DNA from 2 places in the Amycolatopsis sp. NPDC098790 genome. Region 2 is predicted to be linked to the other one. Evidence: predicted binding sites of a transcription regulator. Region 2 holds the regulator's gene; the other holds the start of a gene.
What was found. The regulator HspR, encoded in region 2, represses chaperone genes until heat shock. The targets are predictions, from matches to a motif close to ANNTTGAGTNNNNNNNACTCAANNT.
Positions count from the first base shown of each region.

Region 1 (7,365 bases), 840 kb from region 2:
TCTTGAAGTACGGATCGCAGTAGCGGTCGCGGAAGTTGCAGATCTCGTAGGCGAAGTAGTACCGGCCGTCGGGCAGCCGGCGGATGATCGGCATGCCAGGCCGGACCCGGTCCGGCGGGATCGCCATGGTGAGCTGCTTGGTGCCCCAGGTGAAGCCGTCGGTCGAGGCGACGCGGTTGAGGACCTGGGCGTACTTCGGGGCCTGCGTCTCGTCGGCGAAGTGGAGCCAGAGCGTGCCACCGGCGTCGACGGTGAACTCGGGCTCCCAGATGCCGTCGATGTTGTGCGAACGGGCGGCCTCGGACAGGAACCGCCACGAGCGGCCGCCGTCCGGGCTGCCCCAGATCTTGATCCCGACGCGGCGCTGCGCCCCCGCGTCCTGCCGGTAGGAGGCGGCCCAGAGCAGGGTGCCCGCGCGGAGCCGGCCGACCCGCTGCGGCAGTTCGTAGATCGTGCCGCAGCACATGCCGTACCGGCCGTCGGGGTCGTGGATCGCGCCGATCTGGTGGAACGTCTCGCCTTCGTCGGTGCTCTCCATGATGGGTGTGAACTTGCCGCCGGCGTCTTCGCTGGTCAGCGAGGCGATGATGCGCCCGCGGCCGAAGATCGAGTGGTCGAGCCGGATCAGCCGCGCGTAGGAGCCGAGCCCGGGCAGGAGCTGCTTGCGCTCGGCGGCGCTCGCGGGCGTCAGTGTCGCGCCGATCACGGTGAGTGACAGCACGAAGGCGAGCAAGCGGCGCATCCTGACCCTCTCCACGCGGTGACCGCGCGATTACAGCACGCGGATCGGGTCCTTCGTGGACAGTCACACGGCCCATTCGCGCGTTAGAGGGGTTTGCTGTGCGCTTCCGGGTGACGGGTAACGTGGAGTAGTTACGAGGGGGAGCGATGAAACGCGGGTTGCTCGGTTTTCTGGTCTTGGTCCTGCTGTCCGGGTGCGGGTCGACGACGGGGTTCGGCACGATCGTGACTTCCGCGTCGGTGCCCGTGTCGCCGCCTGCGACTTCGGCCGCACCGCTGCTGAAGGACGTCCCGACGGAGACGCACACGGGCAAGGGCGACGGCGAGTTCGCGACGAGCTGGCCGGCGGACCAGCTGGGCTTCTTCACGTTCGACTGCCCGAAGTGCTCGTCGAACGTGATGGTGGACACGGACGGCGGCGAGTACGGCCTGGTCAACGCGATCGGTGCGTACAAGGGGACGACGTGGCTGAACACGGAGCCGGACCGCCCGACGACGAAGGTGACGGTCCACGCGAACGCAGCCTGGACGGCGACGATCGCGGACTACCGGAGCTTGCCGGTGGCCACTCCTGGCGCGACGGCTTCGGGCAAGGGGGATGCGGTGTTCCGGGTGCCGGAGGGGGTTCGGACGGTGGCTTTCACGGCCAAGACGCGCGGGAACGTGGCCGTTTGGGTGCACTCGGAGAAGGTCCGCGATCTGTTGATCAACGAGATCGGCGATTTGTCCAAGACGGTGGACGTCGTGGGGCCGGCTTACCTGTCGGTGGAGGGGTACGAGGCCAGCTGGACGATCACACCGTCCTGAGCGGGCACCCGGTGGCCGGGTGCCCGCGGCGGCGTCACCGGTAGTTGGTGAACTGCAGCGCGATCTCGAAGTCCTTGCCCTTCAGCAACGCGATCACGTCCTGCAGCTGGTCCTTCTTCTTGCCCGACACCCGCAGCTGGTCGCCCTGGATCTGGGCCTGGACGCCCTTCGGACCCTCATCCCGGATGAACTTCGCGATCTGCTTCGCCTTGTCCGACGCGATGCCCTGCAGGATCTTGCCGGAGATCTTGTAGATCTTGCCCGACAGCGCCGGCTCGTCGGCTTCGAACGCCTTCAGCGAGATGCTGCGCTTGATCAGCTTCTCCTTGAACACCTCGACCGCGGCCAGGGCGCGCTCCTCGGTCTCGGACTCGATCGCGATCGCCTCCTCGCCGGACCAGTTGATCGTCGTGCCCGTGCCGCGGAAGTCGAAGCGCGTGCCCAGCTCCTTGCTCGCCTGGTTGAGCGCGTTGTCCACCTCCTGGCGGTCGACTTTGCTCACGACGTCGAAAGAGGGATCCGCCACGTGTCCTCACACCTCGTACTCGCTTGTCAGGGGCCACCCAGCCTAGCCCCGGGTATCCCGGTTGACCCCCGCCGGGAGCCCTTGGGTAAGCTTCTCCCCGGCCGGTGATACCGGCCATGGCGGGTTACCCGAGTGGCCAAAGGGGACTGGCTGTAAACCAGTTGGCTTACGCCTACGGGGGTTCGAATCCCTCACCCGCCACCAGAAAGGCCCCGTGATCCGGTTCGGATCACGGGGCCTTCTCTTGTTCGGAGCGGCCGGCTCCCCTTGGGGGAGAAGGGAACCGGCCGCGGGCGGCGTTCGGGGTTACGCCGCCTGGGAAACCGGCGTTGAAGCCGGCGTCAAGGCGAGGTCCAGGACCTCGCGCACGTTCGCCACCGCGTGCACGTCGAGCTGCGAGAGCACCTCGGCCGGGACGTCGTCCAGGTCCGGCTCGTTGCGCTGCGGGATGATCACCGTCTTCATGCCCGCTCGGTGGGCCGCCAGGAGCTTCTGCTTCACCCCGCCGATCGGGAGCACCCGGCCGGTCAGCGACACCTCGCCCGTCATCGCGACGTCCGCGCGGACCACCCGGCCCGAGAGCAGCGATGCCAGCGCCGTCGTCATCGTCACGCCCGCCGACGGCCCGTCCTTCGGGACCGCGCCCGCCGGGACGTGGACGTGGATGCCGCGCTTGCGCAGGTCGCCCACCGGGAGCTCCAGCTCCGCGCCGTGCGAACGCAGGTAGGACAGCGCGATCTGCACCGACTCCTTCATCACGTCGCCGAGCTGGCCGGTCAGCTGCAGCCCGGACGCGCCGGACTCCTCGTCGGCCAGCGACGCCTCGATGTAGAGGACGTCGCCGCCCGCGCCGGTCACCGCCAGGCCCGTTGCCACGCCGGGGGTCGCCGTGCGCTGGGTCGACGCCGGGAGCGACGACTCCGGGATGTGCCGCGGGCGGCCGAGGTAGGTCTCCAGCGAAGGCGCGTCCACCGTCAGCGGCAGCGCGACCTCGTCCAGCGCCACCTTCGTCGCGACCTTGCGCAGCACCTTCGCGATCGTGCGGTTCGCGTCGCGCACGCCCGCCTCGCGGGTGTACTCGGCGGCGATCCGGCTGAACGCCGCGTCCGTCAGGACGACGTCCGCGGCGCCGAGGCCGGCGCGCTCCAGCTCGCGGGGGAGCAGGTGGTCGCGGGCGATGGTGACCTTCTCGTGCTCGGTGTAGCCGTCCAGCGTGACGAGCTCCATGCGGTCCAGCAGCGGGCCGGGGATGGTCTCCAGCGCGTTGGCCGTCGCCAGGAATACGACGTCGGACAGGTCCAGCTCGACCTCGAGGTAGTGGTCGCGGAACGTGTGGTTCTGCTCCGGGTCCAGCACTTCGAGCAACGCGGCCGTCGGGTCGCCGCGGTAGTCGGCGCCGACCTTGTCGATCTCGTCGAGCAGCACGACCGGGTTCATCGAGCCGGCTTCCTTGATGGCGCGGACGATCCGGCCGGGCAGCGCGCCGACGTACGTGCGGCGGTGGCCGCGGATCTCCGCCTCGTCGCGGATGCCGCCCAGCGCCACCCGCACGAACTTGCGGCCCATCGCCTTCGCGACGGACTCACCGAGCGACGTCTTGCCGACCCCGGGAGGGCCCGCGAGGGCGAGCACGGCACCCGAACGCCGGCCACCGACCGGGCCGAGACCCGATTCAGCACGGCGCTTGCGCACGGCCAAGTACTCGATGATGCGTTCCTTGACGTCGTCGAGGCCGGCGTGGTCGGCGTCCAAAACCGCTCGCGCCGCGGCGATGTCGTAGACGTCCTCGGTGCGCTCGTTCCAGGGCAGCTCCAGGACGGTGTCCAGCCACGTGCGGATCCAGCCGCCCTCGGGGGACTGCTCGGACGTGCGGTCCAGCTTGTCCACTTCGGCCAGCGCGGCCTTCTTGACGGCGTCGGGCAGCTCGGCACCTTCGACGCGGGCGCGGTAGTCCGTCTCGTCGGCGGTTCCGTCGAGTTCGCCGAGCTCCTTGCGGATGGCTTCGAGCTGGCGGCGCAGCAGGAACTCCTTCTGCTGCTTCTCCATGCCCTCGGAGACGTCCTTGCGGATCGTCTCGGTCACCTCGAGCTCGGCCAGGTGCTCCTTGCTCCACTCGAGCGCCTTCTCCAGACGTGCGGTGACGTCCAGGGCGCCGAGCAGCTCGAGCTTCTGGTCGGTGGACAGGTACGGCGCGTTGCCGGACAGGTCGGCGACCGCGGAGGCGTCCTCGACCTGCTGGACGGCGTCGATCAGCTGCCAGCCGCCGCGCTGCTGGAGGATCGAGATGACGACGGCCTTGTACTCGGCCGCGAGCTTGGCGGTCTGGTCGTCCGTGGTCTCGGGGGCGTCCTCGGCGTGCACCCAGCGGGCGGCGCCGGGGCCGTCGGCGATCCGGCCGACGAGCGCGCGGGACGTGCCGCGCAGCAGGACGGCGGCCTTGCCGCCGGGCACGCGGCCGATGCGCTCGACCGTGGCGACGGTGCCGTACTCGGCGTACTCGCCGTGCACGCGCGGGACGATCAGGACCTCGGCCTTGGTGGCGCCGGTCGACCGGATGCCGGGGAACGACGCCTGGCTGGGGGTGTTGGCCTGGGCGGACTCCACCGCGGCGCGCGTCTCGGTGTCGCTGAGGTCGAGCGGGACGACCATGCCCGGCAGCACGACGTCGTCATCGAGCGGGAGCACGGGCAGGAGGCGGGTGTCGGACATGTGCACTCCTCGTGTAGTTGAGTCTGCCTAGCTCAACTCTCCGCTGGGTGCGTTTGTTTCCGATGGTGCGTTCGCCCACAGCGATCAGCGAAAGCGCAGGTCAGGCGCCTGGTTTGACCCCGATGCCACACCACGCGAACGGCCGCGCCTCGGCCTCCAGGGCGTTCAGCTTCCGGTCCGGCCGCCAGTCCGGCAGGTGCACGATGCCCGGCTCCATGATCTCCCAGTCACCGAACAGGGGCTCGATCTCGTCGCGGTCGCGCAGCCACACCGGGTTGCTCGTCTTGCGGTACTGCTCGACGAACCAGCGCAGCCCCGCCAGTGCCTCGCCCTCGCCGTCGCCCTCGCTCATCTGCGAGATCGCCAGCCAGCTGCCCGGCGCGAGCTTGTCGCGGTACGCCTTCAGGAGGCCGATCGGGTCGTCGTCCGGGCCGACGAAGTGCAGGACCGCCATCATCATCAGGCAGACCGGCTGCGAGAAGTCGATGAGCCGCTTCGTCTCTTCGGCGCGCAGCACGGCCTTCGCGTCGCGCATGTCCGCCTGGACGATGCCGGCCCAGTCCGTCGCCACCTCTTCTTCGAGGATCAGCGTCGCGTGCGCGACCGCGACCGGCTCGTAGTCGACGTACACGACCTTCGCGTCGTGGTCCTCGGGCAGCTCCGCCTCGACGACCTCGTGGGCGTTGCCCGCCGTCGGGACGCCGGACCCGAGGTCGATGAACTGGCGGATGCCGGCCCGCAGCGCCGCCCGGACCGCGCGGTTCATGAACTCGCGGTTCTGCTTCGAGCCGGGGCGCACGAGCGGCCACTGCTGCTCCATGCGCCTGCCGAACTCGCGGTCCACGGCCCAGTTCTGCGTGCCGCCCAGGTACCAGTCGTAGATCCGGGCCGCGGACGGCTTCTCGGTGTCGACGCCTTCGGGCGCTCTCGGCGCCGAATCGCGCTGGTCGGTCACTGCCGGCTCCCCTCGCTGCTCCCGGAGCCAGCCTATAAGGACGGACTCCCTGGGGTAAGCCGCCAGTCGTTCAGCGGACGGCGGGCCGGCGCTGCCAGTACGTCCACAGCGGGCGGTACCCCTGCGCGTACCAGAACGGCGTCGACAGCGGGTTCGCCGCCGCGTGGTGCAGGAGGACGACGTCGGCGCCCTCTTCGTCCAGGACGTGGTGGGCGTGCGCGGCCAGCGCGGTACCGACACCGGACGACCGCGCGGTCTCCGCGACGGCCAGCGACGACAGGTAGCCGACGCGCGAGGCGTTGACGCGGTCGCTGATCCAGCCGGTCTCGCCGGGGTGCTGGACGTTCACCATGCCGAGCGGACGCCCGTACAGCTCGGCGATCCACAGTGGCGGCTCCGGCCGGTTCAGCTGCTCGGCCAGGTCTTTGGCCATGATGTCCTCGACGCCCTTGCGGAAGTTGACCGTGCCGTACTGCGCGTCGAAGGTGTGCAGTTCCAGGCCGAGCGTGACGGCGGTTTCGAGGTCGCCGGGCTCGGCGCGGCGGATCTTGACGCCGGGCGTGCCGCGCGGGCCGGCCGGGATCATCCGGTCCGCCGGGCGGACCGCGATCACCCGCAGCGGGGCGAAGCCGTGATGCAGCATCTCGCGCGTGCCGGCGGCGTCGCGGCTCGCGCGCGGCACGATCGCCGCGGTCTCGGTGTCGCCGCGCTCGGCGACCGCGCGCAGATGTTCATCCCATCGAGTGAGCAGGGCGTCGAGGGCGCCGGCCGGGCGCGGGCCGGCCAGCTGGAGGTCGAGCCGGTGCTCGGTGACCGCCCGCCACGGCGCGTTGGGCGCGTCCTGGTCGACCTGGATGCGCGAGGCGAGGGCGGAGGCGGCGGAGTCACCCGTCGCGACCCCCAGCACCACGGCGTTTTCGGCCGCCTCGAAGGGAGAAGAACCGGGGAGCAGGGGATCCACCGCCGCGAGCCGGGCCGCGTGTTCGGTGGCTATCACGTCGCTGTGCATGGGTTCATTGAAGCGCTACCCGAGCTGTCGTGTGCACACGACCAACCCCTGCATTGCCACCCGATGTTTCACCCCTTGGTCCACGCAGGTCAGCGCCATCGAGGCATTGTTAACCCTGGGGTGATCTCCTACTGTCTCGAAAGGGACACGGGTACGCCCTACGGGGTACGGTATGGCCCTTGTCCACACCCGAAGTCACGGATCAGTACCGGTGGACAAGCCGGGAGGGAAGGTCGGATGCCGGACACCAACGCCCACGGCGACGCCGTAACGCAGGCGCAGCCCGGGCCGGGAGCCGCTTCCGGGACACCGCCCGTCTCCGCCGAAGCCCGCACCGACGAACGCCGGTTCCGCGCGTACACCTTCGCCGTCCTGAGCATCGGGCTCGTCGCCGCGTTCGCCGTCGGCTCGTGGCTGCCGTTCCACTGGGACAGCAGGCTCCTGTGGATCGGGCCGGTGCTCGCGGTCGCCTTCCTGCTCGCCGAACAGCTGGGCATCAACGTCGACGTCCGCAGCGGTATCTCGTGGACGATCTCGTTCACCGAAATCCCGCTCGTCATCGGGTTCTTCGTCGCGCCGTTCGAAGTCGTGCTCGCCGCGCACCTCGTCGCCGGCATC
Region 1 is NZ_JBIWAI010000001.1:493,458-500,822, reverse strand. Features, by position in the region: gene ACIQWX_RS02585 (sialidase family protein) at 1-742, opposite strand, end outside; gene ACIQWX_RS02580 (hypothetical protein) at 889-1,548, shown strand; gene ACIQWX_RS02575 (YajQ family cyclic di-GMP-binding protein) at 1,583-2,074, opposite strand; tRNA gene ACIQWX_RS02570 (tRNA-Tyr) at 2,193-2,278, shown strand; gene lon (endopeptidase La) at 2,381-4,783, opposite strand; gene ACIQWX_RS02560 (SAM-dependent methyltransferase) at 4,884-5,738, opposite strand; gene ACIQWX_RS02555 (GNAT family N-acetyltransferase) at 5,809-6,747, opposite strand; gene ACIQWX_RS02550 (putative bifunctional diguanylate cyclase/phosphodiesterase) at 6,985-7,365, shown strand, end outside.
Region 1: lon (endopeptidase La) is a predicted target of HspR. The motif match lies at 4,798-4,822, and genes of this name have one in related genera.

Region 2 (7,365 bases):
ATGGACATGAACCCCCAGGCCCACGCGGGCCACGGTGGCATGAAGATGACGGCACCGGACGTGCTGGGAGCGCTCCGCACGGCGCCGGCCGCCGAGTTCCCGCGCAAGTTCCTCGACGTGTTGACGGGTCAGCAGCAGGGCGCGGTCGAGCTGGCCCAGACGGAGAACTCGGCGAACGGCGGGGTCAACGCCCAGGTCCGTGATCTGGCCCGGCGGGTGATCGAGTCGCGGACCGCCGAGGTGAAGCAGCTGTTGAACTTCAAGGTGTGACGTCCCCGCGGCCCCGGGGTGCCGGCCGCGAGCAGCCTCCTGCCCGGCTGCTCGCGGCCGGTGCGGTTCCGGTTGCGGGCTTGCCTGCGCGCCACCCCGGCCGCGGCCCTTCCCTGCGCCACCCCGGCCACCCCTGCGGTCGCAGTCCCTCCCCGCGCGCCACCCCGGGCGCCCCGGCAACCGCCCCGGCGCCGAAATTCGCTTGGCCGCCTTCCCGCGCCCCACTAACCTCGCGAACATGATGTTCTCCTTCGCCGTCTTCGCGAGGTTACGCAACCGCCGCTAGCGGCGGCGCACCGAACTCTCTTTTCCCTGCCCGCCGTTCCGGCCATCGCCGGGCGGCCGCTCTTGTGCTGCCCGGCTCCCACCAGAGCTGCGGAGCATCCCTTGAACCCCCTTGCGACCGAACACGCCCATCTGCGCGCGGACGGCGTCGGCGTCACGCTCGGCTCCCGCCGCGTCCTGCACGACGTGAGCGTCACCGTGTCGGCCCGGTCCCGGCTGGCCATCGTCGGCGAAAACGGGCGCGGCAAGACCACCCTGCTGCACGTCCTCGCCGGGCTGCGGACCCCCGACCACGGCACCGTCCACCGCACGGGCACGGTCGGCGTCGCCCGGCAGGCCCTGCCGTTCCGGTCCGGCGAAACCGTCGGCACGCTGACCACCGAAGCCCTTCGCGAAGCCCACGACGCCTTGCGAGCACTCGACGTGGCGGCGGTCCCCTTCGACGAAGACCGCTACGCCACGGCGCTCGAAGCGGCCACGCGCCTCGACGCGTGGGACGCCGAACGCCGCGTCGACGTCGCCCTCGAAGCCCTCGCCGCCTGCACCGATCGGAGCCGCGAACTGAGCACGCTGTCGGTCGGGCAGCGCTACCGCGTGCGGCTGGCCTGCCTGCTCGGCGCGCGGCACGACTTCCTGCTGCTCGACGAGCCAGGCAACCACCTCGACGCCGACGGTCTCGCGTTCCTCACCGCCCGCCTGCGCGGGCACGACGGCGGCGTCGCGCTGGTCAGCCACGACCGCGCACTGCTCGCCGACGTCGCTTCGGAGTTCCTCGACCTCGACCCCAGCCAGGACGGCCGCCCGCGCGTGTACGCCGGCGGGTACCAAGCCTGGCAGGACGGCCGCCGCCGCGACCGCGAGCGCTGGCTGCAGGAGTTCGAGGAGCAGCAGGACACGCACCGGCAGCTGACGCTCGCGGTGACGCAGGCCCGCGACCGGCTCAGCACGGGCTGGCGGCCGGACAAGGGCACTGGCCGTCACCAGCGCCAGTCACGCGCACCCGGCGTGGTCCAGGCGCTGAACCGGGAACGCGCGGCGTTGGAGGCGCACCGCGTGACGGTGCCGGAGCCGCCGTTGTCGTTGCGCTGGCCCGATTTCGGCACCAGCCCCCGCCGCTCGCTGGTCGACGTGCACGAGGTCGCCGTGGCCGGCCGCCTCCGGAGGCCGGTCACGCTGACGATCGCCCGGGGTGACCGGCTACTCGTGACGGGCGGCAACGGCACCGGCAAGTCGACGTTCCTGTCGGCCCTGACCGGCGAGCTGGCCCCGACGAGCGGCGCGGTCCGCCGGGCTCCCGACGCGCGGATCGCGTTGGTGGGCCAGGAAGTTCCGGCGTGGCCGGAGGAGCTGACGGCACGCCGGCTGTTCGAGCGCGAGGGTGTCCCGTTCTCGGCCATGGGCCTGCTCGACGCGGAGGCGGTGCGCACGCCGGTGGGCCGGATGTCCCAGGGCCAGCAGCGGCGGCTCGACCTGGCGTTGCGCCTGGCCGGGCGTCCGGACCTGCTGGTGTTCGACGAGCCGACCAACCACCTGTCGGCAACGCTGGTCGAGGAGCTGACGGAGGCGTTGCGGACCACCCCGGCCGCGGTGGTGGTGGCCACGCACGACCGCCGGATGCTGGCGGATCTGGCGACCTGGCCTCGATTGGAGCTGTGACGCAAGAAGGCCTCCCCGGTCGCCCGGGGAGGCCTTCTTCGCTCCAGCGGTCAGCGGCGCTTGGGCCGCCAGACCACCAGCGCGGTCTGCTGGTTGAGCGGGACCAGGTCCCGGCGGTAGGACGCGTGCGCGGCCGCCGCGGCCTGTTCCCCCGCGGCGTACGCCGCCGCCAGTTCCTCGGTGATCTCCGCGAGCCGGGCCCGCAGCGCGTCGACCTGGTTCTCCAGCTCGATGATGCGCTTGATGCCTGCCAGGTTCACACCGTCCTCTTGGGACAGACGTTGCACCTCGCGCAGCAGCGCGATGTCCCGCATCGAGTAGCGTCGCCCGCCACCGGCCGTGCGGCCCGGCGACACCAGGCCCTGCCGGTCGTACGTGCGCAGTGTCTGCGCGTGCATCCCGGCGAGCTGGGCCGCCACCGAGATGACGAACACCGGGGTCTCTTCGTCGCCCTCCTGCGGAATCCCGCCGAACATCCCACTCACCTGCCTTCGAGCAGCTCAGTGATCTCGGGCCGGGGGTCGTGCCCGGCCATCGACTCGGCGTACGCCTGCAGTGCCTCGCGCGCCTTGTCGTCCAGTTTGGCGGGAATCGCGGCCTGGAGGGTGACGAGCAGGTCACCTTGCGAACCGTCGCGCTTGGCGATGCCCTTGCCGCGCACGCGCAGTACCCGCCCGCTCGCCGTGCCCGGCGGCACCTTGAGCGAGACCTTGGCGTCCAGCGTCGGCACCGTGATCGTGGTGCCGAGCGTCAGCTCGGTGAAGTCCACCGGCACGGTGAGCGTCAGGTCGAGTGACTTCGGCTTGCGGCCGAACAACGCGTGCGGAGCCACGTGCACCCGGACGTACAAGTCGCCCGCCTGCGCGCCACCCCGGCCCGGTTCGCCCTGGCCCGCCAGCCGGATCCGCTGGTCGTCGTCGACGCCCGGCGGGATCCGGACGGTGAGCGTGCGGGTCCGCGTGCTGACCCCTTCGCCGCCGCACTCCGGGCACGGGTCGTCGATGATCTGCCCGCGGCCGCGGCAGTCGCGGCACGGCTCGGAGAACGCGAACGCGCCCTGGCTGCGGCTGACCAGCCCCGACCCGGAACAGGTCGGGCAGGTCCGCGGCGACGTGCCCGGCTTCGCGCCGTTGCCGCCGCACGTCGAACAGGTCGCCGGGCTCGACAGCCGCAGCGGCAGGGTCGCGCCCTTGACCGCCTCGGTGAAGTCGATCCGGACGTCGGTCTCGACGTCGGCACCGCGCTGCGGCCGGTTGGCCGTCGCGCCCGCCGACGCCCGGCCGCGGCCGAACAGCCCGCCGAGGATGTCGCCGAGCCCGCCGAAGCCGCCCTGCTGGCCGGCCCCGGCCTGGCCGAAGATGTCGCCCATGTCGAAGCCGCCGGCCCCGCCGCTGCCGCCGGGGAAGTTGAACCCGCCCCCGGCGCCGCCGAACAGGCGCCGCGCCTCGTCGTACTCCTTGCGCTTGCTCGCGTCGGAGAGCACGCCGTAGGCCTCGGAGACCGCCTTGAACTTCTGCTCCGCCTGCGCGTTGCCGGCGTTCGCGTCCGGGTGGTTCTCCTTGGCCAGCTTGCGGTAGGCCTTCTTGATCTCGTCCGCGGTGGCGTCGGAGGAGACGCCCAGCTCACGGTAGAAGTCCTTACCGATCCATTCCCGTGCGCTCATCGGGCGTCTCCTCCTCCCACTGGGTTCTTCTTACTGCTGCTGGTCATCGAGTCCGCCGCCGAGTGGCAGCTCGCCACCGACGGACGGGTCCACCGGGGCCGCGCCGGGCTCGTGGTCGGTCACGCCGACCAGCGCCGCCCGCAGTACGCGGTCCCCGAAGCGGTAGCCGCGGCGCATGACCACGGTGACCGTCGGTCCCGCCACGTCCGGCGAGGTGTTGTGCTGCACGGCCTCGTGGACGCTCGGGTCGAAGGCTTCGCCCTCGGAGCCGAACGACTCGAGACCCGCGCGCTGCAGGCCGCTGATCAGCTTGTCGCCGACCGCCTTGAACGCGCCGGTGAGGTCACCGTGCTGCTCGGCCCGCTCGAGGTCGTCGAGCAGCGGCAGCAGGTCGTTCACCACGGTCGCCTTCGCGCCGAGGACGACCGCCTCGCGGTCGCGCTCGACCCGCTTGCGGTAGTTGGCGTACTCCGCTTGCAGGCGCTGGAGGTCGGCGGTGCGCTCGGCCAGCTCCTTCTCGACGTCGGAGACGACCGACACCGAATCGTCCACAATGGACTCACCCAGCGAGGGGCCCGCGTGCTCCACGGGCGCCTCGTCGGGGTCCGGCGCGGCGTGGGCCGGACCGGGCGGGCGGACCTGCCCGGTCTGGGGGTCCACCCGACGCCGGTCCCGCACGACCACCGGCTCCTCGGGGCCGCGGCCCTGGTTCTCGGATTCGTCGTAGCTGTGGGTCACTTCTTCTCGTCCTCTTCGACGATCTCGGCGTCCACCACGTCATCGGCCTTGGCCTGGCCGCCGGCCGCACCGGCGTCCCCGGCCGCACCGGCACCCGCGGCGCCCTCGGCGCCCGGCTGAGCGGCGTTCGCGTTGGCGTACAGGGCGGTGCCCAGCTCCTGCGAAGCGGTGTTCAGCTTCTCGATCGACTCGCGGATCTTCGCCGAGTCGGTGCCCTTGAGCGCCTCGTTCGACTCGTCGATCGCGGACTTGACCTTGCCCTTGAGGTCCTCGGGCAGCTTGTCGTCGTTGTCCTTGAGGAACTTCTCGGTCTGGTAGACCAGCGTCTCGGCCTGGTTGCGGGTCTCGGCCTCTTCGCGGCGGGTCTTGTCCTCCTCGGCGTGCGCCTCGGCGTCCTTGACCATGCGCTCGATGTCGTCCTTCGGCAGCGCGGAGCCACCGGTGATCGTCATCGACTGCTCCTTGTTCGTGCCCAGGTCCTTCGCCAGGACGTGCACGATGCCGTTCGCGTCGATGTCGAAGGTGACCTCGATCTGCGGCACGCCACGCGGGGCGGGCGGGAGGCCGGTCAGCTCGAACATGCCGAGCTTCTTGTTGTGCGCGGCGATCTCGCGCTCACCCTGGAACACCTGGATCTGCACCGACGGCTGGTTGTCGTCCGCGGTGGAGAAGATCTCCGAGCGCTTGGTCGGGATCGTGGTGTTGCGCTCGATGAGCTTGGTGAACACGCCACCCTTGGTCTCGATGCCCAGCGACAGCGGGGTGACGTCCAGCAGCAGGACGTCCTTGACCTCGCCCTTCAGGACACCGGCCTGCAGCGCCGCGCCGACGGCGACGACCTCGTCCGGGTTCACGCCCTTGTTCGGCTCGCGGCCGCCGGTCAGCTCCTTGACCAGGTCCGACACGGCCGGCATGCGGGTGGAACCACCGACGAGCACGACGTGGTCGATGTCGCCGACGGCGATGCCCGCGTCGCGGATCACGTTGTTGAACGGGTTCCGGGTGCGCTCGAGCAGGTCCGAGGTGATCTTCTGGAACTCGGCGCGCGAGAGCTGCTCGTCGAGGAACAGCGGGTTCTTGTCGGCGTCGACCGTGATGTAGGGCAGGTTGATGCCGGCCGAGTTCGAGCTGGACAGCTCGATCTTCGCCTTCTCCGCCGCCTCGCGGATGCGCTGCAGCGCCATCTTGTCCTTGGTGAGGTCGATGCCGTTCGTGGCCTTGAACTTGTCGACCAGCCACTTGACGATGCGCTCGTCCCAGTCGTCACCACCGAGGTGGTTGTCACCGGAGGTCGCGCGGACCTCGACGACGCCCTCGCCGATCTCCAGCAGCGAGACGTCGAAGGTGCCACCACCGAGGTCGAAGACCAGGATGGTCTGCTCCTTCTCGCCCTTGTCCAGGCCGTACGCCAGCGCGGCGGCGGTCGGCTCGTTGACGATGCGGAGCACGTTCAGGCCGGCGATCTGGCCGGCTTCCTTGGTGGCCTGCCGCTGCGCGTCCTCGAAGTACGCCGGGACGGTGATCACCGCGTCGGTGATGGTCTCGCCCAAGTACGCCTCGGCGTCACGCTTGAGCTTCATCAGCACCCGGGCGCTGATCTCCTGCGACGTGTAGTTCTTGCCGTCGATCTCGGTCTTCCAGTCGGTGCCGATGTGCCGCTTCACGGACCGGATCGTCCGGTCGACGTTCGTCACGGCCTGGTTCTTCGCCGGCTGACCGGTCAGCACTTCGCCGTTCTTGGCGAAGGCGACGATCGAAGGGGTGGTCCGGGAGCCTTCCGAGTTGGCGATGACCGTCGGCTCGCCGCCCTCAAGGACGGCGACGACCGAGTTGGTCGTGCCGAGGTCGATGCCGACCGCTCGCGCCATGGTGCTTTCCTCCTGTGTAAGCCTGCTATGTTCGTGACCTGCACGTTCGCCACCGCCTTGAGCGGGGCCTTGGCAAGTTTAGTCGGGCCGTCGCGCACCTCGTCAAGTCGGACTTGAGTCGACTGCGCTCAACCTTCGTACCCAGCCTAACGAGGCACTCCGGGTTCTTGTTCCCGGGTTCACCGGCAGAGTTGGCGGGAACCGGGTGTGAGCCCGCTCACCAGGTAGTTCACCTCGGCTTCCCGGGCGCACGCGGAGTTGAACAGCCCCGTGTGGCCGTCGTCGGTGCGGGTGAGCAGGGCCGCGCCGTCGATGCTCGACGCCAAGGCGCGGGCCCAGGACAGCGGCGTCGCCGGGTCGTGAGCGCCGCCCACCACCAGGATCGGCGGGGCGCCGTGGACCGGGTGCGGCTGGGGCGGGTTCTTCGCCGGGACCGGCCAGCCCGTGCAGCCGCTGGTGAAGTCCCAGAACTCCGAGTACCGCCAGCTGTGCGGCGCCACCGCGCGAAGCAGCCCGGCCGTCAGTGCCATGTCGGCCGGCCCGGTGAACGGCGACGGGAAGTCGTGGCAGCCGATCGCCCGGTACGCCCCGTAGATCGGCGACAGAAACTGGTTTCGCTCGGTCAGCCCGCGCGCGTCCGGGAACTCGCCACCGGCCGCGGCCAGAGCCTTGCCCAGCGCCGGCCACTCCTCGCGGATGTAGAGGTGGTTGTAGACGCCCGCCGAGACCTCGTCGGCCGTCGCCGAGCGGCCCAGGTCGCCCGCCCACACCGCGCCGTGCGAGGCCCGGGCCACGACGTCGTCGTAGAAGCGGAGGACGTCCTGCCCGTGCAGGGCGCACTCGGCCGAGCCACGGCACCAGCCCGCGAACCGGACCAGCGCGTCC
Region 2 is NZ_JBIWAI010000001.1:1,333,926-1,341,290, reverse strand. Features, by position in the region: gene ACIQWX_RS06680 (DUF305 domain-containing protein) at 1-270, shown strand, start outside; gene ACIQWX_RS06675 (ABC-F family ATP-binding cassette domain-containing protein) at 658-2,211, shown strand; gene ACIQWX_RS06670 (heat shock protein transcriptional repressor HspR) at 2,262-2,687, opposite strand; gene dnaJ (molecular chaperone DnaJ) at 2,693-3,874, opposite strand; gene grpE (nucleotide exchange factor GrpE) at 3,905-4,612, opposite strand; gene dnaK (molecular chaperone DnaK) at 4,609-6,480, opposite strand; gene ACIQWX_RS06650 (alpha/beta hydrolase) at 6,660-7,365, opposite strand, start outside.